One region of the Paenibacillus sp. FSL P2-0121 genome, then DNA from elsewhere that is predicted to be linked to it. Evidence: predicted binding sites of a transcription regulator. Region 1 holds the regulator's gene; each other region holds the start of a gene.

Region 1 (10,392 bases):
ACGGGATCAGTGATTACGGTCTCTCGCAGAATCTGAATATTCCGCGTAAGGAAGCCGCGCAATTTATTGAACAGTATTTTGAGGTTTATCAGGGTGTGCGCCGCTATATGGACGATATTGTAGTGGAGGCACGAAAGTATGGTTATGTGACCACATTGCTCGAACGTCGCCGTTATCTGCCGGAGATTAATGCGAAGAACTTTAATCTGCGCTCTTTTGCGGAGCGGACAGCAATGAATACACCTATACAGGGAACAGCAGCGGATATAATCAAGCTGGCGATGGTGCATATGGACAAGGCATTATTTGATCGTGGGCTTAAGAGCCGTATGCTGCTTCAAGTACACGATGAGCTTGTATTCGAGGTGCCAGAGGATGAAATGGAGCTTATGAAGACGCTTTTGCCGGAAGTAATGGGTGGAGCTCTGAAGTTATCTGTGCCGCTTAAGGCAGAGGTCAGCTTTGGAAGTAACTGGTACGAGGCGAAATAGACTCCCTTTAAGGTGTGCATATCAGCTATAATGTAGTTGAGGTGAAGACATCATGCCGGAATTACCGGAAGTAGAGACAGTCAAGAGAACACTTAATGAGTTAGTTAATGGAAAGCAGATAGAGAATGTAACCGTCCGGTTGGCGCGGATTATTCAGCGTCCGGATGATATTCAGGCTTTTGCCCACCTGCTGGCAGGTCATAGCATTGTAAAAGTTGAACGAAGAGGAAAGTTTTTGCGTATTGTGCTGGATGGTCTGGTGCTTGTGTCACATTTACGGATGGAAGGCCGTTACGGACTTTTTTCAAATGATGACCCACTGGACAAGCATACACATGTGATTTTTCATTTTACGGATGGAACTGAGCTGCGTTACACGGATGTTCGCCAGTTCGGGACGATGCATCTTTTTCAGATGGGAGAAGATCTTCAGCTGCCGCCTTTAAATAAGCTGGGGCAGGAGCCGCTGGAGCCTTCTTTTACACCGGAGAGGTTTAAGCAGATCGTGTCCGGTAAAAGCACCAAAATTAAATCGCTGCTGCTTAATCAGGAATATATCGTCGGCATCGGCAATATTTATGTAGATGAGTCGTTGCACCGTGCGGGTATCCATCCTGAAGACAGCGCCAAAGCGCTCACGGACAATCAATTGGACAAGCTGCATCATGCAATTGTAAGCACGCTGGCCGAAGCGGTTAACGCCGGAGGTTCATCTGTTAAGTCATATGTTAATGGCCAAGGTGAGAGCGGTACGTATCAGCAGCAGCTATTGATTTACGGTCGTAAAGATCAGCCGTGTAGTAACTGCGGAACGATGATTGAGAAGACGGTTGTAGGCGGTCGTGGCACGCATTATTGTCCAAATTGCCAGCGTCCGACTGTTCACTGAATTTGTTGAAATAATAAGGTTGGCACCCACTACTTGTCCCGCCCATATACTGTGTGAAGAATGCTTAATAGAGAACGGAAGCTGAAACGATAAAATTTCAGTTTTCCGGTTCTTCACAGGAGGGATTGCGGGTGCTCAGCCCATTATTTTCACTGCTATTGCTAGCGTTTGCCTTGAGTTTGGATGGTTTTGGTGTAGGAATTACATATGGGCTGCGTAAAATGAAAATACCACTGCTCTCCGTTCTGATTATCTCGCTCTGTTCGGGGGTAGTTATCTGTGTATCGATGCAGGTTGGGGTTTTGCTTGCCAAGGTAGTGTCTCCGAATGCAGCTTCTATAGTTGGTGCGGTTATACTTGTGCTAATGGGATGCTGGTCGCTTGTTCAGATGCTGATGCAGAAAGAGAAAGATGCAGATGGCGGACGTAAAGCTGAAACGGTAGATAAGGGCTCATTATCCGAGCAGGCTTGGGCAGAGGTAGCTGCTGATTCTGAAGCGGGTACAGAACCTGTTATGAATGATGAACCGTTGAAATCAGCTGTTTTTTCACTTGAGCTTCGCCGTTTGGGGATTGTAGTACAGATCTTGCGTACCCCGTCTTCTGCGGATATGGATGCCTCAGGAAGCATCTCTTCGATGGAAGCGATGATACTGGGGATTGCGCTCTCTCTGGATGCTTTTGGGGCTGGACTTGGCGCAGCGCTGCTTGGCTTCAATCCGATATGGACATCACTTACAATAGCTTTGTTTAGTGGTACATTTCTATTGCTGGGTATGAAGACTGGACTTAGATTTGCCGGGAACTACTGGATGAAGCATGCTGCCGCATTACCAGCGTTATTATTAATTGCAATGGGAATACTGAAGCTATTATGAGGTGAGTACATGATTATAGGCTTAACCGGAGGAATCGCATCCGGAAAAAGCACAGTGTCTGCACTGCTTGTGAACAAGGGAGCGAGGCTGGTTGATGCCGATGTGATCGCCAGAGAAGTTATGCTTCCCGGGCATGAAGTGTTGGCGGCTGCTGCTAAGCAATTCGGAAAAGAGATCCTTTTTCCGGATGGAACACTGAATAGGGCCAAATTAGGTGAAATCGTCTTTCAAGATCCTGTGGCCCTGCAAACCTTGAACAATTTGACGCATCCTGCTATCCGGCAGGAAATCAAAGACCGTATGTACAGCATGGAGCAGGAAGAGCCGAAGCGGCTTATTATTGTGGATATTCCGCTTCTTTTTGAATCAGGGCTTGAGACCCTGTTCCATGAGATTGTAGTAGTCTACGTTCCCCGTGAAATGCAAATTGCTCGATTAATGGAACGTAATAGGCTCTCTTTAGAAGAAGCAGAAGCGCGATTGAATGCACAGATGGATATTGAGCAGAAACGTAATAAAGCGGACTACATCATCGACAACAGTGGCGATCTTGCGTACACTGAGCAACAGGTTGCTGTGTTTTGGGACAGGCTGGGTTTATCATGAAATGGCTACGTAAAAAAAGAGTACTGCTTCTGCTATTTGTGGGTTTTACGGCAATATTGTTTCTGAGTACTAACTGGATGTCGTGGTTTTATCCCATCCATTTTAAAGATGAGATTCGCAAGCACAGCATCACTTATGAGATAGACCCGTTTCTTGTAACCGCGATTATTCGTGTAGAAACGAACTTCAAAACTGGACGAGAATCCAAAAAAGGCGCACTAGGGCTGATGCAGCTTATGCCGGATACCGCGAAGTGGGCGCTGGAAAAGGCCAAGCTTCCAAACGTATCTATGGAAGAACTCAAGCATGAGCCTTCGGCTAATATTGAACTGGGTACATGGTATCTTTCAACTTTATCCCGTCAGTTCGAAGGTAAACGTACAGCAATTATCGCAGCCTATAATGCTGGACCCGGAAAAGTTCAACGCTGGTTGGACGAAGGGATCTGGGATGGGACAGATGCAACCATTAAAGATATTCCCATTGGTGAAACCAGGCATTATGTACAGCGCGTTAATTATTACTATGATCAGTACACGGACATTTACAAAGAATTTTAATTTCTACCGTGTTATGTATAAAAAGAAGTATTAAACGACCTGTAGGTCGTTTAATACTTCTTCAAAAAGCTTATGTTGGTCAGGTTATTTGTATTGACCTGCCAGTTGTTGTTCTGCCAGGGTTACAAGACGTTTAGTGATGTAACCACCGATCGAACCATTTTCATAAGAAGTTTTATTGCCTTGGTAACCATCTGGGGAAAGCGTGATTCCTAGTTCTTGGGCAACTTCGTATTTAAGTTGTTCCAAGGCACCGCGGGAATTTGGAGCTACAAGGTTATTGGAGTTGTTGCTTTGGCTCATTGCTGTTCACCTCCTCTGTTGGTAACTGTATTATGTGCCGGACTTGCCATTATCATTACAAGAAAAAAACGGTGATTTCTGGAAATAATAAAAAAGCCGTTCAAAAGCCGGATTTATAACGTTCCGGGACCAAACCATTATGTATTAGGAAGTGATGAAGCTTATGAAATGCCCTTACTGTGATCACACAAATACTAAAGTGCTGGACTCGCGACCAGCGAATGAAAATAAGTCAATCCGTCGTAGGCGTGAATGTGAGCGTTGCAGCAAACGTTTCACTACTTTTGAAATGATTGAAGAAACGCCACTGATTGTAATTAAAAAAGACGGCAGCCGTGAGGAATTCAGTCGTGATAAAATACTCCGCGGTCTCATCCGTGCTTGTGAGAAACGGCCGGTTTCTGTGGAACGTCTAGAAAAGATCGTGTCCGAGGTTGAGAAATCTTTGCGCGGCATCGCCGTTGCGGAAGTGGAAAGCCAACAGATTGGTGAATTCGTGATGGAGCAGCTCTACCCAGTAGATGAAGTGGCTTACGTTCGTTTTGCGTCCGTATATCGCCAGTTCAAGGATATTAATATGTTCATGAAGGAACTCAAGGGGCTGCTATCCAAGAGTACGGGAGAATTAGAGGGATTATAGGGTTTTGTCCAGTTAGGGCGTTACAGCCAATCCTAGGGTCTGTTAGGAGTGCTTGTACTGGTTTGTTTCCTCTGAGTTTTGAGCGGGGAATTTGATTGGAAAAATGAATTTTAAAAAAAGTGTTGACATAGAGGGCGATTTTTTATATTATATAGAAGTCGCCTACGACGCTTGAGTTTATCGGAACAACTCAATTACGACCAAACTAAAATTAAAAAATGTGTGATTACATATATCTGAAATTTCAGTTTGGGGCCATAGCTCAGCTGGGAGAGCGCATCGCTGGCAGCGATGAGGTCAGGGGTTCGATCCCCCTTGGCTCCACCAAACATCATATGGACTCTTAGCTCAGTTGGTAGAGCAGTAGACTCTTAATCTATTTGTCCAGGGTTCGAGCCCCTGAGAGTCCATCCTAAAGAAACGGCAGAAATGCCGTTTTTTTGTTGTTTTATGCGATTTTTGCAGTTCCGGATGAATAAGGATCAATTACTGAATTGAAAACATGAAGTGGATAAAGCAAACTAAAGTGGCGGAAATACCCTTTTGGTTTGCTTTTATTGTTACTTCAATTGTTGTTAAGTTGATTGAAAAAAAGCGTTGGGGACGAATTGGGGACGAAATATTTAATTAGCTGTTTAACACAGTCTCAATTGGAGAGGATGAATAATACAATCCTCTAAGGGAGGCAGGTAAATGGCGAGTATTGAAAAACGGGGTAAAAATTCATTTAGGCTTGTTGTCGAAGCGGGATATGATGCACGTGGTAAAAGAATTAGACGGACGAAATCCATAAAAGCTAATGGCATTAGAGAAGCTGAAAAAGAACTAGTTAAGTTCCAAACTGAAGCTGAAACTGGTGAATATATAGCTCCTGAAAAGATGACTTTTTCTTCATTCCTTGAAGAATGGAGAGAAAAATACGGAAATAAACATCTAGAGATGAAACGTTTGAAGGATCCTTCAGTCTGACATATTATTCATTCGGCTTTTCTAGTAATCCTGGTGTTATTACACAGGGGCCATCTAAAGTAATTATTGGAAATGCTTCGGTACTGGGAGAATCACCAGAAACGGAGAAGTGGTAAGTATTTTTACAAAAGGATATAAGTAAGATCCAGCTGAGCCTAACACTACACGTAATATTAGTTTTAACTATAAAATAAATAGATTATCTAGCAATAGAGAAGGCAATTTTTATTTTTAGCTAGAAGATAAGTAGCGTATTTATTTGGAGATAAAGGCTTCACACCGTAGACGGAAGAATTCGAAAAATTAATAAATAAGTCCATAAGTATTACTCTACATATTATTTAATAGGGGGGATTCATTTCGGAGGTTCAATGTTGAACTCTAAGGGTCTGTCAATAATTTTGTGTAAACTCTTTAAAGCCTAGGTTCCCCCGAGGGGGAAGTTGCAAATCTACCGCAAGTGTTGACCGACCCGATCAGGAAAAAAGACTGACAACTGGAGCAGTATTTGCCCGCAGTTTTGGAAACGGCCTGTCCATTTCCGAGTGACATCGACAGTGACTAAATAGAGCATCTTCAGCAAGGCCTCATCCGTAGGAAAGATGCTTTTTCCCTTCGTTACTTTGCAAAGCTGGCGATGGTAACACTCGATCATATTGGTGGTATAGATGAGTTTACGGATCTCAGGCGGGTACTTAAAAAAGGTAGCAAGTTCGTCCCAATTTGTTCGCCAGGAACGGATAATTAGTGGATACTTTGCTCCCCAAACTTCCTCCAAACGGTCAAGCTCAAGCAAGGCTCCTTCTTCCGTAGCTGCCTTGTAAATGAGTTTTAAATCGGCAGTAACTTTCTTTATGTCCTTGTACGACACGTACCGAGTAGAACTGCGGATTTGGTGAATAATGCACTTTTGGATTTCAGTTTGGGGATAACAGGCGGCAATGGCTTGAGAGAACCCAGACAGGTTATCCACGCAAATAATGAGGATATCTTGTACTCCGCGATTCTTGAGTTCATTCAGCACGCTGAGTCAGAACTTGGAGGACTCATTCTCACCCACCCACATGCCTAGAACATCCTTGTTTCCATCCAGATTGATACCAATGACCATGTAGGCAGCCTTGTTGACAATGGCTCCATCCTGCTTGACCTTGAAGTGGATCGCATCCAGATAGACAATGGCATATACACCTTGCAGTGGCCGATTCTGCCATTCTTTGATGAGGGGAACAATCTTATTGGTGACATTGGAAATAAGTGTAGGAGAGAATTCAATACCGTACATCTGCCCAGGTGGTCTTAAATTTCTCTGTGCTGATCCCTTTGGCGTATAGCGCAATGATTTGCTCCTCGATGCCCGTTACGTTCGATTGATGCTTCTTGACGACAAGTGGCTCAAATTCGCCCAGACGGTCACGAGGGATGGCGATTTCCTGTTCGCCGTACTCGCTGACTACCGTTTTACGGATCTTTCCGTTGCGACTGTTTGGAGTGAGCTTCGCCTTCACTTCATGCTTTCCGTAGCCCAAATGAGTATCCATCTCGGCTTCCAGCATCTCCTGAATCGTTTCAGTAAATAGAACTTTTAGAGCATTCTACGCATCCTGTGCGCTTACCAAATTGTTTTCCTTAATAAATTCCCGTAACTGCTGTTTTGTCCAAAGTCCCATGTGTTCTCCCCAACCTTTCTCTTAATTCCATTTTAATGGGTTTGAGAGTTTCCACAATATATTTTACAGACTCATTTAGTCTTCTCCAGTCTTAGACATGATTTTTTTGTATTAAACAATATATACACAGAAAGAACCTTGTGGAACTTGCCGCTAAGGTTCTTTTTGTTATTTCTCTGGAGTAGTTAGATTAATTTCAAAGCTTTTATTTTAATTGTGACCAATTTATTACGCATTCGACAAAACGAGTTGTGTTTCGACAAAATACAACCGTTCTCAACGTTGAGCCTGTCCCTTATGATGGGTGAGGAAGTTCTTGGAGAAAAGAAAGTGTGGGAAATACATTGCTGAGCAGTAAGCCAAAGATAACATTTTATTTAATATTATTGATCATTTCGTCACTATTCCTTACTAACTCTATAGCTCTCGGTGCGGGAGGTAGGACGTATTATTACGATACTAACGGGAGATTAGTAAACGAAGATTTGCACTCCAATGAGATTATTGAATATCAGTATGATCTAAACGGAAATGTCCAACGGAAGTTTAGAAGTATTAATATGCTGGTAAATCCGAATTTTGAATTGAATGCTAATAGAGCCACGGAAATAGCCAGTGGTTGGGACAAATAGAGCGATACCGGTAGTGCAAAATTTGAAGTGATCCCGGCGACAGTAGTATCTAAGAGTATTGCACAGAAGATTTCAGCATCAGGAATGAAGGTTGGTACCGCAGCGTGGCTATTTCAGGATGTTACTGTTAAAGGAAACTTGCCTGTTCTGTTAAATGGAGATGTCAGTATCGAGAGTATTAACAAAGCCAAGGTATCCTTATGTGTCCAATATTTTGATGCAGCAAATACATTACTCTCTCAAAAAACAGTTGATTACCCTTCGGGATATTTAAATAATTATATGACTTTATCCTTGACGGATACAACACCTGCCAAAACGGTTCGGGCCAGAGTGCATGTTGGGATCAGGACAGAGGAAGGGGGAGCAAGCGGTGCTTTTTATGTAGACAACATGGCCTTCAGATATGATACCGCAGGCAATCTATTAAATAATCCTAGCTTTGAAAATAATCTATCCGCCCAAAAGGAAATGGCTGAAAGCTGGTCGCGATGGTCAGATTCTGGGGGAAGTGTGTTACAAGTAGTCTCTTCGCCGGTGACTTCAGGTGTGAGAGCACAAAAATTGGCAACTCCAAACATGAAGACTGGAGGTGCCAGTTGGTTATTTCAAGATGTAGTCACTCAACCCAATGTCCCCATCTCAGCAATCGGTAGACTATCCTGCAGGGATACTCAAAAAGTATATGACGTTAGCTCTAAATACAATAACGCCATCGGATGCGGTTAGAGCCAGAGTGCATGTTGGGATTCAAGCCATTGCTGAGGGAGGCAACGGGGCCATTTATGTTGATCATATGGCTTTAAGTCATGATCCTCAAAGGAACATGTTATCTAACCCAAGCTTTGATACTATTTCAACTGCAAATGTTGGTATCGCAGACAGCTGGCAGACGTGGTCTGACACCGGGAATCATACTTTTCAAGTTTTGTCCCCTCTTCAAACAGTAAATACCTACGGGCAAAAATTCTCTAGCGTGAATATGAAGAGGGAGAAGTATGGAGCAGCATGGCTACTGCAAGATGTTGTGGTAAGCGGAAATAAGTTAGTCGAGTTCAAAGGAAATATTTTAGTCGAGAGTGTGGTGCAGACAAAAGTTTCTTTATGCATACAGTTCTTCGATCGTAATGATGCTTTACTCTCAGAGAAGTATGTTGACTACCCTGTGGGAGTGCTACAGAAATTCTCTACGCTGTCATTAACAGAAAGAACTCCCTCCAACGCTGTTAGTGCAAGGGTCCATGTGGGATTACAAGCAACTGTAGCGGGCGGGAGCGGGACCTTTTATGTGAATCAAATGATATTAAAATATAGTGAATAATGGAGCGTGCAATTTCTTGTGTATGAAAACATTGAACCTTGTAAAGAAGATATGCCTCCTGTCTATCCTGGTCTTAGGAGTTGCAGCTTCCTCTGCCATTGCTGAGGCATCCAGTACGAACCACATTGTGATTGATGCCGGCGGCTCATCTCCGCATCGCATATACTCCTATAATCAAGGGCGTCTGGAAACAGAAATTCTGCCGGATCGCTCAATGATTCAATATACATATGATGCTAACGGGAATCTGATTAAGCGCAGCCGGATGAATTCATCCGGGCCTTATATCTTCGATCTCTCCTCAGTATCCTATGATATCTATATCCGCGGGCTTCAGCCCGGTGTTCAGCAAGTTCATTTTCCAACATGGACCGCGAGGAACGACCAGGATGATATCGAGTGGATTGTCGGAGAAAAACTTGCTGATGGGGTATGGAAGGGAACTGTAGTTTTCAACAAACATGGTGGAGAGGCAGGCACCTATATCACCCATATTTACGCAGATATGAAAATTGTGGGTGATCTCGTTGCTAACGTTCAGAACAATGGAGTGTTGGTCACAGCACCAACACAAGCATCGCTGGCTGAAGGTTTCTATACTGTGCAGGCTAGTGGTATACCCGAGAGTGTCAAAGAGGTGCGCTTCCCAACATGGACAGACTATATGGGACAAGACGACTTAGTCAATCCCTGGATAACTGGCGAAAGACTTGCCGACGGATCTTGGAGAATCCGGATTCCGTTTAGTAACCATAACTTCGAAACCGGAATTTATAATACACATATTTATACGTTTGACCGGTATGGGAACAAGGCTGGAGTTAGCAATAGAGTAGTCAATGTGGTAGGTGGAGCTGGAGGGTCTAAGGAGACCGATCTGTCCGGTGTTTCGTATGACGTATTCATCTATGGGGTAGACCTGTCCATCCAGAGTGTACAATTCCCGACATGGACGGCTAGTAATAATCAGGATGATATTGAGTGGATTGAAGGCGTAAAAGTCGGAAACGGCGTATGGAAAGCAACGGTTGTGTACGCCAAACACAATTCGGAGACAGGCAGGTATATCACACATATCTATTCCAGCGGCAAGTTCCTGGGAGGATGGGAATTTGATGTGACGAATTCACAAATATTGAAAGCACCGGCAACTACAAAGATCGGTGAGGGTTACTATGAAGTCTCTATTGACGGAATACCGGCTAACGTAACCCGCGTTGAATTCCCGACATGGACGAATCATAACGGCCAAGATGATCTCATTTGGTATCAAGGCGAACGCGAGAGTGCATCTAAATGGAAGATCCGAATTCCTTTTGCCAACCATGGTAATGAAACGGGAAGCTACAACACTCACTTGTATGCTCACGATGGTTATGGCAATAGCCGGCCTGTTGGAGGAGTGACGGTGAATGTTACGCGTTAGTGAAAAG
Region 2 (10,392 bases), 700 kb from region 1:
ACCATCCGGATGAGGGTATTTCGCAATGCCCCAGTTAGCCGATTGGGACTCGCCACTCTTCACTTTCTCAATTTGTGTAGCGATAAACCAGCTGCCCATGTTCATAGTAGCAACGGAATTATTGTAGAATACGCCAGAATAGTGCGTACTTGAAGTCTTCAGTGTGGCGTAATCCATTACGATGCCGTCTTCCTGTTCTTTCAGGATCCGCTCATAGGTTGGTTTCAAGAAATCGTAGTTTCCGTCAACAACAGTGTTCTTGCCGTCCAGAATACCGAACAGTTGAACCGCACTACGCCAAGTATGGTAGTGAGCTCCGTACACTTTTTCAGAACCGCTGCCGGAAGTCATTTTTCTGGCCAACTCATCATATTGCTCGAATGTCATATCATTGCTTGGATATTCCACTCCTGCTTTGTCGAACAAATCTTTATTGTAGTAGAGAATCCAGAAATCGCTGCGGAAAGGAAGCGCATACACCTCATCGTTCACTTCGATTTGTTCTACAGTACCTCCATATACCGAAGGATCAATAGCGTTGCCACTCATAAAGCTTTTAAGCGGCTCCAGGTGATTCTGTTTCACAAGGTTCGAGTAGCCCGGAATATCTTTAATTGTAAGTACGTCCAGATCTGCGCCACCGGATAGTTGTGTGCTTAACATGGTCATATAGTCCGTCGACCCCAGATCGACATATTCGATCGTTACATTCGGATGCTCAGCTTTATAGGCATCGATTAGCGGCTTGTAGTAAGCGGTAGCTTCCCAATCCCACAAGGCCCATTTCAAAGTCACAGGCTCCTGGCTCGGTTCAGCGGAAGCGTTTGCAGAATTCCCCGTTGCTGGAGCTGTCGTTGCAGCAGCACCTTCGTTGTTGTTATTACCAGAACATCCAGCCAACAGACTCATGGAGAATACTGTGGCGAGGGTTATGCCATAGAATCTTTTCAGTTTCATTTAAATATCCCCTTTTCTTCTGATTGTGTAACTACGATCGGCTCTTCTGAGCTTAGTTCAAAGTTTATAGCTTTTTTCGCAAGAATGGCATGCATTATCAAACAAAGTTCATTCACTTTTCTGTGTTCTTCTTCCCTGCTCCGGTTCAAACCTGTAATTTTCTATCTAAAACATGTAAAATATTCAGCTTATGTACCTCCCCCTGTATCGGAACGCAGGAATATGCTATGGTATATGAAAACGCTTTATATGTTTTCACATTTTGTAGAGGAGTGTTAAATACGGTAAGAAAATCCACCATTAAAAGTCGCATTATTCTGCTCATGGCCGTATTCGCACTGCTGATAGCGTCGCTGTTGTCTTTTTTTAGCTATGAATTAATTACTTATTATCAGCGTAAAACAACCATCCAGGCGACCGAATTCAATCTGCAGCTGGTATCCCATATTATTGAACAGGATTTAATTGATCTGTCATCGCTGGCGATGACCTGCAGCACTAACTCTTCTACTAATACCCTGATCACAGACTACTTCAGCTCACCTAAGGCTAGCTCTAAGGAAGCAGTTAATGTATTCAACTCGATGCAGCAGGACTTCCTGAACAACCGCTCCAACAGCTATGCCCGCCGTCTGATTGTTACGGACAGCAACGGAAAGTTTCTGCAGGTGGATAAAACCGGCACCTCTGTTCCGCTTACCATACACAATATCGGTCAAATTACCGGCCTTAGCAACGATGCCGAGGAGAAATGGGACCGGGTGATCAAGGACCCGCTCTCCAACACGAACGGAATTCCTTTTGTTTTTCCTATTTACGGCAAAGGAGCTTCCCGCGTTGGAACAGTGTACCTGTTAGCGAATACCACTGTTATTACCGACAAGCTGAAAGGGTACTCCCTGCCGAAGAATTCCCGGCTGCTGCTGACGCTCGGCAATCATCATTATCAGCTCATCGGCGATCAGGTCATCGCCATTACAGAGCCGTATGAACCGGTGGCCTATACCAATGATAAACCTGTCGGTCCGCAAACTGAGCTGTCCATGGTCAAGCTCGAGGACGAGAAAGAGAGCCATATCGTGGTATCTTATCCCGTACGCAGCGGAGTCATTCTGTCACAGACTTTATCTAATGACCTGTTCGCTCCCAAGACAAATATATGGATTCTGGTTATGCTCGGCGTCTGTCTCCTGGTTATTGTCTTAAGCGCTATCATTACGCTGTATCTGACCCGTACCATCAGTCTTCCGGTGGAAAAACTGAAGAAGCGGATTGATAAGATCGCCCAGGGCAATTTCCTGCTGGACCGCAATATCGAATGGAACAGCGAGCTTGGCGATGTCGGCCGGGGCATTAACCGCCTGTCCCAAGATATCGTAGCGCTTATGGACAGCCGGCTCGCTGACGAGAAACAGAAGCAGGAGCTGGAATACCGGATGCTGCAGAGTCAGATCAATCCCCATTTCCTGTACAACACACTGAATTCGATCAAATGGATGGCTACAATTCAGAATGCTACCGGCATCGCGGAAATGACCACTTCACTATCCAGACTGCTGCGCAGCATCGCCAAAGACAACCGTAGACTAATGCCGTTGAAAGATGAGCTGAGCCTGCTGGATGATTATTTTCTAATTCAGAAATATCGCTATGGCAGTACGGTCTCTATGGTAAAGGAGATTGACAACGAGGAACTGCTAACCGGCCTAATTCCACGATTCACGCTCCAGCCCCTGGTCGAGAACGCCATCTTCCATGGCATTGAGCCCAAAGGCAGAGGAGAAATTCTCATTAAGGTGGCCAAAAGTGGATTCGCCGATATTCTAGTTACGATTGAAGACAACGGTATAGGGATGAAGGAAGAAGAAATCTCCACGATTCTGTCGAATCCAGGTAATGGAAGCAAAGAAATGCCCGAGAATATTGGACTCCGCAGCGTAAATGAACGTTTGCGCCTGGCATTTGGGGATAATTACGGTCTTTCGATTGAGAGTGAGTCGGGCCAATATACCCGGATGAAGATTCTTCTGCCGTTCCTGCAAAAGGAATAGAGTAGCATATCAAGCAAGGATGTGATGGAATTGATCAAGTTGTTAATTGCTGATGACGAGGCGCTGGTCTGTATCGGCTTGCAGTCCATGCTGAAGTGGGAGCAATATAATATAGAAATTGTCGGCATTGCACACAACGGGGCTCAAGAGGAAGAAATGATTGACACCCTTCGTCCTGACATCGTAATCAGCGATATAAAAATGCCAATTAAAAGCGGCTTAGAAGTTGCCAATGCGGTACGCAAAAAACACGGCCGGCTTCCGCTGTTCATCATCTTAACAAGCTACGAGGAATTCGAATACGCGCGTGGAGCGATTGAAGTGCAAGCCACAGATTATCTAGTGAAGCTAGAACTGACACCAGAGGCACTTGATGCCTCCATTCGGAAAGCAATTTCCCAGTTGGAGGCTTTTCAAACCCTAGACAGCTATCCCATGCTTGCTCATAGAGGCAATCTACAAGCTCAACGCGATAAATTTTTCATCCGCCTGTTCAATAACTTATTCGCAAATAAAAACCAGTACCTTTTGCAGAGAGATGATTTAAACCTTGAGCTCAAGGAACCTGCTTATCTAGTCTGCACTTGCCGTATTTTGGGGCCAGACAGTGTCCCGCCCCGCGGCGATAAAATGGTTGCTCTGTGTTCAAGTACCGTCCAAATGGCCAAAGATACGCTTACTTCCATAAGACCTTGTTATGTGAGCAGTCTGGACTTGCGCAATTTTGCTGTAACCCTGCCCGTCAACGGGACGGATTCACGGCAATGGATGCCTGAGATTGAAATGCTATTGACCCATATGGCCTCCATACTCCATAACTACTTCAATGTAAGGATCATCGGCGCGATCGGCTTTGCGGTCGAGGATCCTTATTTGCTGCGGGAAAGCTACCTCGCTGCGCGAAAAGCGCTTCCTGCTGCGGTTAAAGCACAGTCGTTTGTGTTTTTTGCCGAAGGAGAGTCGCTGGAGCAGGATCATCTGTTGTTTGATTTCTCCGAATTGCGTACAGAGATCCGCCGTGCTTTTGAAGAAATGGATACCCAAGCTTTATACGCCATTATCTCCAAAATGATCGAAATCTTCGACGGCCGGGCCGACCTGCTGGTTCCCGCCACTGATGCCGCCTGCAACATTCTGTACATGGCCACTTCACTGCTCGCAGACGGTGAGAACATTGTGGAACAAATTTTCGAAAATGAACCGGAGGGCTACCGGGCTATCTACCAGATGCATACGATTGAAGAGATCGCTGGCTGGCTGATCCAGTTCCGGGACGGTTGCTCAGACATCCTCTCTACCCGCAGACAAAGCTACAAGGAGCAGCTCGTCAAAAATGTCCAAGAGTATATTAAACGAAATCTCGGAACTAAGCTCTCGCTCAATCAAGTGGCTGATGTCTTCAATTTCAGTCCCAACTATCTAAGCCACCTTTTCTCCAAGGTTGCCAAGGTCAACTATGTGGAATATATCACGGAGATCAAAATCACGACAGCCAAAGAAATGATGGCACGTGGGGAAGGTCGCATCTACGAAATCTCACAGAAGCTGGGATATGAGAGTGCCTTCTATTTCAGTAAAGTTTTCAAAAAGGTAACCGGAATTTCCCCCAGGGAATACATGCAGCAACTTAAAGCAGATTCACCATCTGACCGAAGCCTCGGAGTGAACAACCGTTCTTGAGATCAAGAGATTATTAAGAATAATCCCACTTCGCAAAAATAAAGCCAATAAATCTGCAAGGAGCAGGCTCTGTTCCTTGCAGATTTATTGGCTTGCTATCACCCTCAGCAGCATCCCTAAGTATCACCCTTATTCCTGCAATTTTTTTATTTTTATTTTTAAACTAGCAAAATGCTAATACTCCGGTCTTTCTGCCCTAAAAGTCTACCAAAAAACCGCTTACGAGACACTTTCTCAGCTATTAAGACTGCTGTTCCCATATTGACTTTTCAACATATAGTAATTAAAATAAACAACGCACACTAAATATAGTATAGATACGATTTTTCAGAATTTATAGCTTATCCATTCAGTTTTCATACTATTTTCAATAGTTTTTAATATTTACAGGGGGACAGACACCATGCTAGTCGCGTATGATTCAAAAACAGGAAATGTCAGACGCTTCATCAGCAAACTTAAGTTGCCGGCTGTGCAGATTGAGGAGCATATGACGATTGATGAGCCCTATGTGCTTATTACATATACCACCGGCTTTGGACAGATTCCAGAAAAGGTGTCTACTTTCTTGAAGAACAATAATGCCAATCTGAAAGGCATCGCCGCCAGCGGCAATAAGAACTGGGGCGAGCTGTTCGCGCACAGCGCGGACTTGATTGCAGATCGGTATAACGTGCCCGTTATCGGTAAATTTGAGTTATCAGGTACATTTGGCGATGTAGAACGGATTAAACAGGAGGTGAGCCGGGTTGCGGCATATTGAATTAAACAACATGTTGATGAAGAGAGACGAAAGTGGCTTCTTTCAGCTAGACAAAGATCTTGAGGCAGTAGCCGAATTTATGCGGGATGTAGAGCGGCGGAGTCTGGTTTTTGCGAATACAAAAGCCAAGGTTGATTATATGATTGAACAGGATTTCTACGAGAATTTTTACGAACAGTACAGCACGGCGGAAATTGAAGAAGTCTACCAGATTACCCATGCCTACAACTTCAGTTTTCCATCTTATATGGCAGCTTCGAAATTCTACACGGATTACGCTGTAAAAACCAATGACCGCAAACAATATCTGGAGCATTACCCGGACCGTGTGGCGGCAGTCGCCCTTCACCTGGGACGCGGCAACGCCGATACTGCGGGGGTACTTGCCCGTTCGATGATGGAACAGCGCCTGCAACCTGCGACACCAACCTTCTTAAATGCCGGTAAGAGCCGGCGTGGTGAGCTCGTCTCCTGCTTCCTAATCGAAATGGACGACTCGCTCAATTCCATCAACTATGTGCTGAATACCTGCATGCAGTTGTCGAAGATCGGTGGCGGTGTGGCCGTTAACCTATCCAAGCTACGCTCCCGTGGTGAAACTATCAAGGGTGTTGAGGATGCTGCGAAGGGAATTATACCTGTACTCAAGCTGATGGAAGACGGCTTCTCCTATGCAGATCAGATGGGTCAACGTAAAGGATCAGGAGCAGCCTATTACAACATTTTTGGCTGGGACGTTCTGGAATTCCTCGACAGCAAGAAGATCAACGCCGACGAAAAAACAAGACTCAAAACCCTGTCCATCGGCCTGATTATTCCAAACCGCTTCTATAAGCTGGCGAAGGACAATGAAGCGCTGCATGTATTTGCTCCTTACAGTGTGTACAAAGCCTACGGCACGCATCTCGACGATATGGATCTGGATGACATGTATGATAAGCTGCTGGCCGATCCACGTGTCAAAAAGAAGAAAGCTATGAGCGCACGGGATATGCTGACCAAAATTGCCATGATCCAGCTGGAATCTGGCTATCCATATATCATGAACAAGAGCAATGCCAATGCGGCCCATGCCCTGAAAAACGTCGGTCAGATCAAAATGTCCAACCTTTGTACTGAAATCTTTCAGCTGCAGGAGACCTCAGAGATTGCCGACTACGGACAGGAGAGTACAATCCGCCGCGATGTAAGCTGCAATCTGGCTTCCTTGAACATTGTTAACGTGATGGAACATGGCAAAATCCGTGAATCCGTACATGAGGGCATGATCGCCCTGACCGCTGTTAGCGATATGACCAGTATTTCCAATGCCCCAGGCGTAGCCAAAGCAAACAAGGAAATGCACTCTGTCGGTCTTGGCGTCATGAATCTGCACGGCTATCTGGCTAAGAACAACATTGCTTATGAAAGCGAGCAGGCCCGCGATTTTGCCCGGACCTTCTTTATGACTATGAATTTCCACTCGCTAGAGAAAAGCATGGAAATCGCTGCCGCAACGGGCCGATCTTTCCATGGATTTGAGGCTTCTGATTATGCTACGGGAGCTTATTTCGAGCGTTACCTGACTACTGATTACCGCCCGGTTACCCCAAGGGTACAAGAGTTATTCGGAGATATTTATATCCCATCCCCAGCAGACTGGGAACAATTGCGGGATGCGGTAAAAGCAAATGGCCTATACCATGCTTACCGTTTGGCGATTGCGCCAACGGCCAGCATTTCCTATATCCAAAACGCCACTTCAAGCGTTATGCCGATTGTTGAGCAGATTGAGACTCGGACTTATGCTAATTCAACTACTTATTATCCGATGCCGTACCTGCGGCCGGACAATGTGTTTTTCTATAAATCGGCTTACCAGATGGACCAGTTCAAGGTAATCGATCTGATCGCGGAAATTCAGCCCCATATCGACCAGGGTATCTCGACCGTTCTGCATGTTAACAGTGATGTTTCCACCAGAGAACTGGCCCGCTCCTACCTGTATGCGGCGCATAAAGGCTTGAAGTCGCTGTATTACACACGGACCAAAAAGCTGTCCGTCGAGGAATGCCTCACCTGCTCGATCTAAAAGGAAGGCTATAGCCGCAGAAAAGGAGATTGCAATATTATGACCGCTATCCAAGCCGTTAACTGGAACCGTCCCGACGACGATTTCTCATTGATGTTCTGGAATCAGAACATTATGCAATTCTGGACGGACGATGAAATTCCATTATCCGATGATAAAATGTCCTGGCTCACGCTCAGTGAGCAAGAAAAGGACTCCTATATGAAGGTGCTGGGCGGTCTGACACTGCTGGATACGATTCAAGGCGGAGTCGGAATGCCACAGATTATGGAGCATGTCGAAGGCCTTCAACGTAAAGCCGTACTGGGCTTCATGGGTATGATGGAACAAATTCACGCCAAATCGTACAGCAGTATTTTCACCACTTTGTCCTCTACAGAGGAGATCGACAGTGTATTCCGCTGGGTAGAAGAGAACCCCTTCCTCCAGTTCAAAGCGGAGACCATCTCACAATATTACAAAAACATAGACTCACCAAAAGACCTGTACCTCGCCATGGCAGCCTCCGTGCTGCTCGAGAGCTACTTGTTCTACAGTGGTTTCTTCTATCCCCTATATCTGGCTGGGCAGGGCAAAATGACTTGCAGCGGTGAGATCATCGACCTTATTCTACGGGATGAGAGCATCCATGGGGTATATGTCGGCGTGCTGGCACAGGAGATCTTTGACGGGCTCCCAGAAGACGAGCAACGCGAACTTCACCATACGCTGGTAGAATTGCTTCGACTGCTGCATGAGAATGAAGAGCGTTATACCGAGCAGATCTATGCCCCTATCGGATTGGTGGACGAGGTTAAGACTTTCCTAAGATACAATGCCAATAAAGCGATGATGAATCTGGGCCATGATCCGCTATTCGACGAGGAAGAGATCAACCCGATTGTTCAGAACGGGATCAGCACCCACACCAAGCAGCATGACTTCTTCTCGAAGAAAGGCAACGGATATGTCCGGGCGCTTAATGTGGAGCCACTGAAGGATGAAGATTTTCAATTTTAAATATAGATAAAACAAAAAGTGCGGAGAAAGCTCTCCGCACTTTTTGCTAACTCTATTTATTAGATTATTGCAATTTTTTCAGTACTGTTCTAGCTTCTTCATAGGTATCGTAAGCATCAGCAAAATCTCTGCCAAAAATACGTTTCAATTGCATTTTCCAAATTGGGTTTTTAGTTACATAAGCCCATCCTGCTTGGCCAGCTGCTTTCGCCATCTCACCTGTTGGAGCCAACATTGCTGCAACTTCAGGGGAAAGTACACTTGCAGATTCAGTTACATCAGTTGTACCTGTAAATTTAGGACTAACAAGCTTCATGATATTCTCAAAATCTTTCAAGTATCCTGGAACATCCTCAGCAGAAAAATCGATAGATACTACATCGATGTGGTTTTCACTTTTGTTGTATTTAATTGTGTATGACATAATTGTATTCCTCCAAGTTTTAATAGTTATTTTTTAATAATAGAAAGTAATGTATGTAACTCCAACAGACAAAAAATTTCTGCCCAGGCTTTTCAGTAACTTCTACTTTTGGCAACTGGGTTTGGAACAAACTGCCTTGTTTAAATGATGCCATATCGTTACAATCAATAGTTAATGACATCTATTTCCTGTATCGTTTTATTGCAACATCCTTTCTAATATATTTTAACTCATACCTATTACCTATATTATTATCGACAAATTTCTTTTTTTATTTATATTAAAATACAAATTTCTACAAATTCCAACATATCCATGGTTATATTTGCCTTAATTTCATTCACACTTGTGTAATTCCGTTATCGTTTAGAAACAACTAAAAAAGGCTCTGCGTGCGCCTTCCAACTCCAGTCCATTCATCCTATAGGATTTTCGAACAGGAATACGCCGCAAAGCCTTCAATACTAAATGCTTATATAAGTAAATTAATCCGTCTAATTACTTAGTTGCGGAGTAGCCCCCGTCAATCACATGTGCTGTACCTGTAATAAATGAAGCCTCATCACTTAGAAGGAAACATGCAAAAGCAGCTACTTCCTCAGGCGTACCATATCTGCCCAAAGCCGTTCCAGAAGCGATAAGAGATTGAAGCATCTCTACATCATCAGACAACAGCTTTTCGTATCTGTTCATGGTTGGTGTAGGAATAGGACCAGGGCAAATAGCATTTACTCTGATATTACGGTGACCCACTTCTTTAGCAACCGATTTAGTCATGCCCACAATGGCGTGTTTACTTGCTGAATAAGCTGCATCATTTGCCATCCCAATAAAAATACCATGCAAGGAGGAACAGTTTAGAACGGAAGCACCGGATTTCATATGTGGTAATGCATAATGCAACATGTAGAATTGGCCATTAAGATTTGTCTGAATCACCTTTTGAAACAATATCGGATCATATTCTGTAACATCCGCATTATCTCCTGTAATTGCTGAGTTATTATAAAGGCAATCAATCTTTCCATAAGCTGCTAAGGTTTGATCTACGATATTTTTGCAGTCTGCTTCAACTGAAACGTCTGACCGCACAAACAGCGCTTCTCCACCTAAAGCTTTGATTTCTTCGACTGTGTTAGCGCCAGCATCTGATCGATTGGCAACTACTACAGTACCACCCTCTCTTGCTACTCTCAATGCTGTAGCTTTTCCGATTCCGGTACCAGCACCCGTAATAATAACTACTTTGTTTTCAAATCTGTTGCTACTCATTATGCGCACCACTTTCTTATGTCTTTTTCAGGAAGAGGATTTGAACCTCATAGACCCTAATGTCACCTGATACAATGTGGATTGGAACATTTTTGCAGAAAAATCGACAAAATTATCCTCTATATGACAACTTTATTGTATTTAATTGTATATAGCAATCAATATTTTAATCTAC
Region 3 (10,392 bases), 300 kb from region 1:
GCCAAATCCAGAAAGTAGGAAATGGGCAATTCCATAGGCTTCAAATCCCCGACGTTCACAATCCATACATCACGGATGCCATAATCGTATGCCATACACATTTGCTCCCAGACTTTTTCAAGCGGGGTCGTATTTAACCATTCATAGGAATGCGGACCACCATGATAGTCAAAATGATAATACATCCCCCATCCTGCGCTGCGGTTACGTTCGTTTTTTGTCGGGATTTTGCGGAGATTGCCAAAGTTATCGTCAGCAAGCAGGATCGTAACGTCATTCAGAACATCCCAGTCCTTCAACCCTTCCGCCCCGGCAGTGCCATACCAGTACTTCTCAACTTCCTTATAAACGGCCAAAATTTGCGGCGCATGTTCAAGATTGTATTTCTTCAATAGTTCTTTTTGCGTAAGTATAATGTCCTTAAGCAGATCAATATTCTCCTGATCGGAGCCCTCCAGCGCAGAGTCACTTTCCCCCCGCATGCCTAGGGTAATCAAGTTATCAAAGTCCTGATTACGCTTGATTCCGTCTTCCCAGAAATCTGTAATCGCCTGTTTATTAAGGGCGAAATCCCATAGGTTACTTGTTCCGTATTGGCTGTATACCTTCTGCCATTCACTGCCTGCCCGGAATAAGGGTTCATGATGGGAGGTCCCCATAATAATTCCGTATTCTTGTGCATGCTTGGCGTTGGCAATCGGGCTGCTTTTACCATTCAGGCTGAATTCGGCGCTCCACATCGCCGGCCATAAATAATTCCCCTTCAAGCGAAGAATGAGTTCAAATACCTTGTCATAGAAATCTTCATTAAAGTCACCAAATCTTTGAGTTACCCAAGAACCTAAAGACGGCCAGTCGTCATTCAAAAAAATACCTCTATATTTAACCGAAGGCTCCTTGGAGATCACATGAAGCTTGTTATCAGGAATGGACAATGCCGGCTTCTTCTCCGGCACAATATCCGCCCAGTACACCCAAGGACTAACTCCAATCTTTTCGGAGATCGAATACAACCCGTAAATCGTCCCCCGTTTATCACTTCCTACAATGACTAGCGCCTTGTCCACTCCCGCTGTGGGTTGTTCAACCACCTGAATTTTATAACATTCTCTTTTATTTTGGATGGCCGATACATTAACGGTTCCCTCCGCGATTAAATCATCGATAAAATCATTGCTGCCTATCGATCCAGCGATTATGACTGTTCCATCCAATTTGTTCAATTGTGTATATATCTCAGGTTCTACCTCTGTTACCTGTTTAACATCTGCTGCAAAAGACTGTGCCACCCGGCGTAATCCCTCATAATCTTTCCCCTTGGGGTCCACGTAAATCTTGGCAGCACTGCCCTGCTTCACAAGGTACAATTCCTTCGTAGGCATGATAATTCTCCCCTTAAGCATCCTATTTTCGTATGACTAGGCACATTATATAAGTAAGCGATTTCAACATCCATGTGTAAACTAGCAACTTTTTGTAATTATTAAATGAAACTTTGTTTATCGGTTGAACAATCTGGATATTTGGTGTTACTGTTAACAGGTATTCCTTCTAATAAAAATATGTTTTTTGCAAGCGCATCCATAACAAGAAAAGCTTATACAAAAAGCGAGGATGATCAATATGAAAAACAATAACGGGATCATTACAGGAGGCAAGATTGAAGGTCCAAAGGCGCCCAAGGATCCGGCTGAACGCAGGAACGGTTTTTTTGTGGTCTACGAAACCGCGATTGAGGCGACAGCCCGGGCCGAAGGTCCACCTTCACAGGAAGTTTATCTGGAAGGTAACTATCTAATCGACAAGGCCAGATATATTGGCGGCGTCACTGATGAGACAATACTGGAGCTGCTAGGAAACTGCGTTGGATTTCGCAAATTAGTCCATAGTATCGGAGTGTCTGTGAGAAGGGATCCTGAGCAGAACGAGCCCATCTCTTTTCTATTGCAGAACTGGGGCAAAACCAGCAAATACGAAACAGGCAGCAGCATACGTGTGCCCTGTCCCTCCGACGGTTCCGAAGTCCTCTTGAAGTTAGAGGATTTGGAATGGTCTGAAGAGGATGCGGTGCTCGGCAAATTCGCTTTTGAATTTAAACATGAAGGCGAACTGGCCATCGCGAGTATAATTTTTTATTTGCATGACGGTTATTCTGTACCAGAGCTAATCATTGAACCGCCTGTAGCGTTTGATTCTAACGAATACCGGGAGATCATTACCCAATCCTTGCTTCATCCGGGCAATAATAAAAGATTAAAAACGGCCATCCATAAGGCTATAAAAGGTGAGGATGTCACGATTGCTTATATTGGGGGTTCCATTACTCAGGGAGCAGGTGCTAAGCCGATCCATACAGAATGTTATGCCTACCAATCGTATCTGAGATTTAAGGAATTATTCGGTACGAATGGTGGTGAGAACATCCATTTTGTGAAGGCTGGGGTAGGTGGAACACCGTCCGAGCTTGGGGTCATCCGTTATGAAAGGGATATTCTCCGGGAAGGTTCTGTAACACCTGATATCGTGGTGGTAGAATTTGCGGTAAACGACGAAGGGGATGAAACGAAAGGCAACTGTTTTGAAAGCTTATGCCTAAAAATACTTTCCGCCGATAATAGACCGGCAGTAGTTCTCCTGTTCAGCGTGTTTATGAATGACTGGAACCTGCAGGAACGGCTCTCCCCCATTGGCCGGGCTTATAATCTTCCTATGGTTAGTGTAAAGGATGCGGTATCCGGGCAATTCCGCCTAAGCAAAAATGAGGGGAACATCCTCTCGAAACGGCAATTTTTCTATGATATCTATCATCCTACTAATGATGGTCACCGGGTAATGGCTGATTGTCTGGCTTATTTATTCTCCGAAACCCACAAAACGCTAATGGACGAAGATGATCTCCTATTGGATCAACATCCGGTCATCGGGAATGATTTTGCGGGAACCCTCCTGCTGGACCGCAAAAGCCATATTGACGCAGGCAGGATCGAGGTGGGCGGATTTTCGGGGATCGATACCGATTTGCAGCGGGTAGAAATGGATACCAATCCTTTCGGAACTCCGGAATTCCCTCATAATTGGATGCATTCAGCGTCGTCTGGGGAACACAGCTTCAAGCTGACGATAACAAGCAAAAATCTCATCCTTGTATACAAGGATTCTGGCAGCAGCGAATTCGGCAAGGCAAACATTTACGTCGATGGTTGTCTTGTAGTCACCGCTGATCCACATGAGAATAATTGGACACATTGCAATCCGGTAATTCTTTATCAAAATGAGGTTAGCGGGGAGCATCAGGTAGAAATCAGAATGGTGCCGGAAGATCAGGACAAGTCTTTTACTATACTGGGCTTCGGCTATAATGTTTAATAATTTGACCTAGTGGCATATAACCTAAAAAGAAACCCATGGTCTTTAAATGACCTGGGTTTCTCAATAATTTGAGGAATCTTTTTCTATTTGGTAGGCAGCTTCTTATCCAAAATAGCCTTCACATCTTTAACAAGCTGTACGGATGCTTCAATCTCCAACTTACTTGTTGAAACACTTTCAATACTGCAACCAATAGGAATTCCCTTCTCCAGCCCGAAATCTAGTAATTCTTCAAAGATTTTTTGCGATAGCTGGATTGATTTATCCAAAATATCATTCGAGTATTTCAACTCGTTTTCTAACCATCCCGGGATACTGATCCCTAACCACTTCATAAATTGTAATGTTTTCGCGGTGCCGCATGGTGCAAGATTAAATAAAATAGGAACCATCTCAAAACCGTTATTTGTATAGTAATAATATAAATCAGACAATAAATTCTTAGATGCCTCTACATTATAAGTTGCCTGTGTAATAAAAAAGTTGCACCCACTGTTGGTCTTTTCGACAACCCGTATATGCTCATCATTCTTTTTTATATGTCTTTCCGGAATGACAACTCCACCAAAAGTTAAATTACTATTTAACTGTTTGCTTAGCTCATAAGCATCTGGTAAATTCAATTTCACCTCTTGTTTACTTGACGAAGCGCCCACATACACGGAAAATCTATCTTCATTTTCGTCAGTTTTAACCCAATCCTCGAACTGAGCTCTAGTATCATTACCGACGCACCGGTAAATTATTTTCGGGACCTCCACCTGTCTTAGATATTTATCACCATAGACAGCCGGATCAATCGTTGGTAAATAGGGATAAGGTCTTTCATGATCCACTCTGTCTACTTCTTCCTGAACGTCGTACAGAATTAACGCATCTAAATCAAGATTTTTAAGTCTCTCAACCTGTTTCTGGGCGATTTCCGAGACCTTTTCTGGTGCGTGGCTTGCCTTCGGTGGTGTCATTCCATATGTTAAAATACCCGGTTTTTTGCTCAATATTTTTTGTTTAAATGTATTCTCTGCCGCTCCCAAATTATAAAACCCCTCTACTCGTCGCTTTTAAGATAAGGTTACCATGGCAGGCTTAATATGTGTAACTTCTATTTACTATATCTAGTTATATTTTAAAGCTATGATTCCCTAATGATACTTATCGAGTAGTACATGTTGACAACCATTTGGTGTGACTATAATATTAGAAGTCCTGCCAACCTTAAAGTTGGCGATAAGGGGACCGAAAGGTTCATTCTTATTTAAAAAGGGTGAGTATTATGAATAAAGAAGAATTAATGGAAAGCGCACGTAACACAAAGAAAGCTGCTTATGCCCCATATTCTAAATTTCCAGTTGGAGCAGCCTTATTGCTTAAAGATGGAAATGTTATTAATGGAGTAAACGTAGAAAATGTATCTTTTGGCGCTACTAATTGTGCAGAGAGAACAGCAATCTTCACAGCTATTACAAAGGGCTATACTAAAGGTGATTTTCAGGCTATAGCTGTAGCAGGTGACACAATGGATTTTCTGCCGCCATGCAGTATCTGCAGACAAGTATTATCGGAATTCTGTTTGCCCGACATGCCTGTCTATTTAACCAATGAGAAAAAAGAAATCTTAGAGCTGAGTTTAAGGGATTTATTGCCTTATGCATTCAAAAATTTAGATATGTAAAAATAATTCCTCTCGTAGTGGAATAACAAAAACACGCGTACCTTTGTTAGACAAGTACGCGTGTTTTTGTGTTAAAAAGCTTAGTCAGAACACAGAGTTCACAGACCAGACACACCGCGTAAATACGTTGTTACTTACCAAATCGCAATTCCAACCTTATCTTTTTCTTTAAATACTACCTTTATCATTTCCAAAGCATTTCTTACCCTAAATTCAATAAATTCTTTATCATAGTCTGTATGTAGTTCTATAGTATCTAAAACTCATATAGTTAAAACCTCTCAATGAACATCATCAATAATAAAAAACAAGCGATCCATTGAGATAAAAGGATAAACACTTCCTCTCGATGATCGCTTGCTTTTAGTAGCTATGCATAGTCACATTTCTAGTTTTCCCACAAAACACTTATCGGCTCTACCCTTTACCCGCAACGACTATACCCGCAATTGCCACAAGTCTTACAACCCTCAATATTAATCAGCGAGGCGCTGCCGCAGGATGGGCAAAGGTCACGGGAAGCCGTAGCATGGTTATGTCCATGATGACCACCATGTCCATCTTCCGTAGCTGACGGAACGCTCGATTTCAACTCCGCATTTAATGCTTCATTGAAATCCTCCAGCTCCAAAGTTGCCGCAATCGGAGCAGGTACATGATCATCATGAGCATTGTTCAGCACATGTGATTCCAGTGCCTTAGCTACAGCGTCAGCAATGGATTCAACCCGGTTCGCGCCGAAGCCGATAGCTCCTGATCCGCCAATGCCTTTCAGATGTTTAATCAACAGCTCCACTTTCTCACCATGATCTCCGTAACGGAGGAACAAGGAGCAGACACGGCCTAATGCTTCAGCCATAGCAAAGACGTCAGAACCCGCTTTACCTACATTCAGGAAGATTTCAGCCGGTATTCCATCAAGGTCATTGATCGTAATATATGCCATCCCAAATGGTGTGTTGATTTTATAGGTAGCGCCGCGCAGAACCTGCGGACGTTTTTTGTATTGTTTATCCGCCTCTTTTGTAGTCACTTGAGGCGCTGGACTTGCTGCTACCACACTTGTACTTGCTTCTACAGTAGTTGTAGCTTCCTCTGCCGCAACCGTAGCAGCTTCTTTTTTGTCTTCCTTCTTCGTGGTTTCCAGAACTTGAACATCACGACTTCCATCGCGGTAGATCGTAACACCCTTACATCCTAGATCAAAGGCCATTTCATATAGCTCAGCCGTCTCCTCAACCGTAAAGTCAGACGGGCAGTTCGCTGTTTTGGAAATAGAGCTATCTACCCAGCGTTGGATCGCTGCTTGCGCACGGATATGATCTTTAGCTGACAGATCCATCGAAGTTACAAAGTAGTCAGGCAGCTCTTCACCCGGATGAGCTTCCAGCCACTCTTGAGCGATTGGAACAAACTGTTCATCATAGCCAAGACGACTTTGACGGAAATATTTAAAGGCAAAATAAGGCTCAATTCCCGTAGAAGTACCTACCATTGTACCTGTACTACCTGTAGGTGCTTGTGTAATCACTGTAACGTTACGCATACCATGTTCACGAATCGCTTCGCCAACCTCTGGATACGCTTCGACTATATTTTTCATAAAGCCGCTCATTAGATATTTCTCAGTATCAAAAGCTAGGAAGGAACCCTTCTCTCCAGCAATTTCTGCCGAAGCAAGGTAGGCTTCACGAGCCATAAAGCCGTATAGCTTGTCCAGAAACTCCAACGATTCCGGGCTGCCGTAACGGATGTTCAATTTAATCATCAGCTCCGCCAATCCCATGGTTCCGAGACCCACGCGGCGTTCCTTTTTCTGATTCGCTTCATTTTCCGGGAAATGATAAGGTGTTTTATCAATTACATTGTCCAGAAAACGGACCGAATAACGGGTTGTAGTCGCAAGATCTTCCCAATCTACATCATGATTTTTCTCATCGTAGAACTTGGACAGGTTCACCGCAGACAGATTGCAGACTCCCCAGCCTGGCAGGCCTTGCTCTCCACAAGGATTTGTACAAATAATCGGGTTGAAATACCAGCTGTTAGACATCTGGTTATAGTATTCCATGAACACGACGCCTGGCTCAGCAGATTTCCATGCCGATTCAATGATCGTACGCCACACGTCACGCGCTTTTACGGTGCGATAATGGATAACGTTTTTGCCGGCAGCTTTCCACTTGTCGAGATCGCCATCCCACATTTCGTTATATTCAGGATCGGTTGTATCCGGGAATACGAGATCCCAGTCCAGATCTTCTTTTACAGCCTTCATAAAACCATTGCTCACACATACCGAAAGGTTAGCATTAGTGACTTGGCCCATCGTTTGCTTCACGGTAATGAAGTCCTCAACATCGGGATGCCAGTCATTAATCATCAACATGAGCGCGCCACGACGGCTGCCGCCTTGCTCAATAAGCCCCGTAGTATAACTAAACAAACCGCCCCAAGATACGGAACCACTGGATGAACCATTAACCCCTCTAACAATCGCACGACGAGGACGCAATGAAGACAGGTTAATGCCCACACCGCCACCACGGGCCATAATCTCCGTCATTTCAGACAATGTCTGCATGATGCCGCCACGGCTGTCTTTTGGAGAAGGGATTACATAACAGTTGAACAATGTTAATTCTTCACTAGCACCTGCACCAGCCGCAATACGTCCACCCGGCACAAGCTTCCAATCATCTAGGATTGAACGGAATTTGCCCGCCCATTCTGCTTGAAGCTCAGGTGTCTTCTCTACAGAAGCCATCGCTGTGGATAGACGGTCCCACATTTCCTCAGGAGTTTTTTCTATATTAAGGGTCAACTTTTCAACATCCGATTTCACAAACTCACCGCTGCGTGTCTTTACAGTTACGATTCGACCACTGCGCTCCACAATTTCTCCGACTTCCTTAGTTGGAAACTTCGGATCATCTTTGGTCAGCACCAATACAACATCGCCTACTTTAGCATTGTTGCTGTCTGCATCCTTCCAAGCATAACGATCCAAAAATATTTTTTCACTTAGCCCTTCAAGGCGTTGCTTACGTTCCACTTTACTCAATAAAAAAACCTCCCGCATGTGTAGTAGATATTAGTTTCCGGTCCAAGGTATGGGCCCACAACAAAAACCCCCTTACCATCCTCCACTGCTTAACAGGTGTATGTAGGAAGCTCATCTTGTCAATAACAAATACCAGCTAAGCACTCTATAAAAAATACATTTTCAAGCTTTTGTCACAATATATTGTGTGCGTCAGCTTTTAAACTATACCACATATTGTATCGAAGGTCTTATTCGAAAATAGAGTCAAGTTGCCGGATTATCGCAAACGTTGCTGCTTTTTCTCGCTCTTGCTCTCTTTTTTAAAGGCTATCGTGAAAAATAAGAGGTTATGAATTCTCTCGTTTACGAGCATACTACTCTTACGAATGGTGATATAAATCCGAGCTTGAGGAGGCTGCATTATGACGCAATTATTCCGTAATTCTCTACCCCAGCAAGGGGGAACACCCGCGCCAATACTGCCTGTTCCTCTTTCTTTTGACCGGAATTGGTTGCAAGATCTGGAGCTCAAATTGGAAAAGGGCGGCCCATGGGGAGACTACCGTTTATCTAAGCTTGCCGTACAAGGAGAGGAAACAGGTCTAGTAACGAGCTTCGATGAGCTGCAATGTATGAAGCATTTATCCGGCTTGTCCCCACTTCCCCATCAGCTGGATACAGCGCATAAGGTTCTGTTCGAAATGTCAGGCCGCGCGATTCTTGCAGATGAGGTTGGACTGGGCAAGACCATTGAAGCAGGACTAGTGCTCAAAGAATATCTCGTACGCGGTCTTGTCTCCAAAGTGCTTATTCTCGTACCTGCTTCTCTAGTATTGCAATGGGTTCGTGAGCTGAATGCGAAATTTGGCATCACTGCTGTCGCTCAGAAAAAAGCCTATTCGTGGGGCAACGCCATAGTCGTCGCATCGATGGATACCGCCAAACGAGATCCTCATAAGGAAATCTTGCTGGAAAATGAATACGATATGTTGATCATTGATGAAGCTCACAAGCTGAAGAATAAAAAATCGACCAATTATCTATTTGTACAGCAATTACGCAAAAAATATTGCCTGCTGCTCACCGCGACTCCCGTTCAGAATGATCTGGGCGAACTCTTTAATCTGATCACTATACTGAAGCCGGGGCAACTTGGAAATCAGGGCGATTTTGCCTCGAATTTCGTGGTTGATAAACGCCAGCCCAAGAATGAAGGTCAACTGCGGGACGAGCTTTCGAAGGTCATGATCCGCAATCGCCGTGGTGAAGGTCCAGTTAATTTCACGAAACGAAAAGTCCGTAATATTCCCTTAGTTCTCTCCCAAGAAGAGAAAGATTTGTATAACAGTGTTACTTCCTTTGTCAAAGACCAGTATCAGGAATCCGGCGGCAATCTTAGCAGTATGCTTTCTCTGGTAACCCTTCAACGTGAGGTGTGCAGCAGCCGGGATGCCGTCTTTATCACTTTAGTTAATTTGATCAAAAAGCTGCCTGCGGATTCCCCAAAAAGAGACCGGATGATGGAGCTGCTACAGACCCTCCGTACCGTTAAAACAAACACTAAAGCTGAAACAACCTTAGCCCTCATTCAAGAAATGAATGAAAAGGTCATCGTTTTCACGGAATATCGAGCAACTCAAGAGTATTTACTACAGTATTTCCGTGAACATGGGCTGATGTGTGTCTCTTATTCCGGCGGAATGAACCGTGGAAAAAAAGATTGGATGATGGATCTTTTCCGCGGCCGCGCTCAAGTTATGATTGCAACGGAAGCCGGTGGTGAAGGAATTAACCTGCAATTTTGCCACCATATGATCAACTTTGATCTGCCCTGGAATCCCATGCGCGTGGAGCAACGTATCGGACGTGTCCATCGGTTAGGGCAAGAAAATGACGTAGTGATCTACAACTTGTCTACGCAAGGCACGATTGAAGAACATATCCTGCATCTGCTGCATGAAAAAATCAATATGTTTGAAATGGTGATTGGCGGGCTGGATGTAATCCTGGAACGTTTTGAAAAGAAGGAATCGCTGGAGAAAAGTTTATACAAAATCATGCTCGAATCCCGCTCCGACGAAGAATTGCGGCATGAGCTGGACCATATTGGTGAATCCCTCAGTGAATTGACACAGGGTATTAAAAAAGAAAGTGGGACTGCGACATGACCCTCACCGCACAGGAAGTACGCAAGCATGTGATGGACTATCTTGAAGCCACTGAATGCTCCATCATTGAGGCTTCGCCCCTTCACGTAACTGTGAAATTATCACCTAGAGCTGACAAAATGCTTACCGACCGGCCG

Evidence for each region. Region 1 encodes NrdR, which represses ribonucleotide reductase genes. Its sites were predicted from a motif close to AACACNATATATNGTGTT; they were not measured.
Region 2: a site for NrdR is predicted at 4,987-5,004, ahead of nrdI (class Ib ribonucleoside-diphosphate reductase assembly flavoprotein NrdI). Genes of this name have one in related genera too.
Region 3: a site for NrdR is predicted at 8,278-8,295, ahead of MKY54_RS11465 (adenosylcobalamin-dependent ribonucleoside-diphosphate reductase). Genes of this name have one in related genera too.

The regions. Positions count from the first base shown of each region.
Region 1 is NZ_CP150245.1:2,321,249-2,331,640, forward strand. It holds gene polA (DNA polymerase I) at 1-491, shown strand, start outside; gene mutM (DNA-formamidopyrimidine glycosylase) at 544-1,380, shown strand; gene MKY54_RS10105 (manganese efflux pump) at 1,512-2,258, shown strand; gene coaE (dephospho-CoA kinase) at 2,268-2,864, shown strand; gene MKY54_RS10115 (lytic transglycosylase domain-containing protein) at 2,861-3,424, shown strand; gene MKY54_RS10120 (alpha/beta-type small acid-soluble spore protein) at 3,509-3,727, opposite strand; gene nrdR (transcriptional regulator NrdR) at 3,891-4,367, shown strand; tRNA gene MKY54_RS10130 (tRNA-Ala) at 4,619-4,694, shown strand; tRNA gene MKY54_RS10135 (tRNA-Lys) at 4,705-4,777, shown strand; gene MKY54_RS10140 (hypothetical protein) at 5,061-5,336, shown strand; partial or broken gene MKY54_RS10145 (IS256 family transposase) at 5,788-7,006, opposite strand; gene MKY54_RS10150 (hypothetical protein) at 7,723-8,367, shown strand; gene MKY54_RS10155 (hypothetical protein) at 8,324-8,959, shown strand; gene MKY54_RS10160 (GBS Bsp-like repeat-containing protein) at 8,982-10,385, shown strand.
Region 2 is NZ_CP150245.1:1,625,891-1,636,282, reverse strand. It holds gene MKY54_RS07275 (sugar ABC transporter substrate-binding protein) at 1-957, opposite strand, end outside; gene MKY54_RS07270 (sensor histidine kinase) at 1,281-3,008, shown strand; gene MKY54_RS07265 (helix-turn-helix domain-containing protein) at 3,039-4,688, shown strand; gene nrdI (class Ib ribonucleoside-diphosphate reductase assembly flavoprotein NrdI) at 5,092-5,451, shown strand; gene nrdE (class 1b ribonucleoside-diphosphate reductase subunit alpha) at 5,438-7,522, shown strand; gene nrdF (class 1b ribonucleoside-diphosphate reductase subunit beta) at 7,562-8,521, shown strand; gene MKY54_RS07245 (hypothetical protein) at 8,586-8,945, opposite strand; gene MKY54_RS07240 (SDR family NAD(P)-dependent oxidoreductase) at 9,444-10,217, opposite strand.
Region 3 is NZ_CP150245.1:2,620,714-2,631,105, reverse strand. It holds gene MKY54_RS11485 (glycosyl hydrolase 115 family protein) at 1-1,382, opposite strand, end outside; gene MKY54_RS11480 (SGNH/GDSL hydrolase family protein) at 1,624-3,366, shown strand; gene MKY54_RS11475 (5,10-methylenetetrahydrofolate reductase) at 3,453-4,403, opposite strand; gene MKY54_RS11470 (cytidine deaminase) at 4,643-5,041, shown strand; gene MKY54_RS11465 (adenosylcobalamin-dependent ribonucleoside-diphosphate reductase) at 5,466-8,123, opposite strand; gene MKY54_RS11460 (SNF2-related protein) at 8,510-10,255, shown strand; gene MKY54_RS11455 (YqhG family protein) at 10,252-10,392, shown strand, end outside.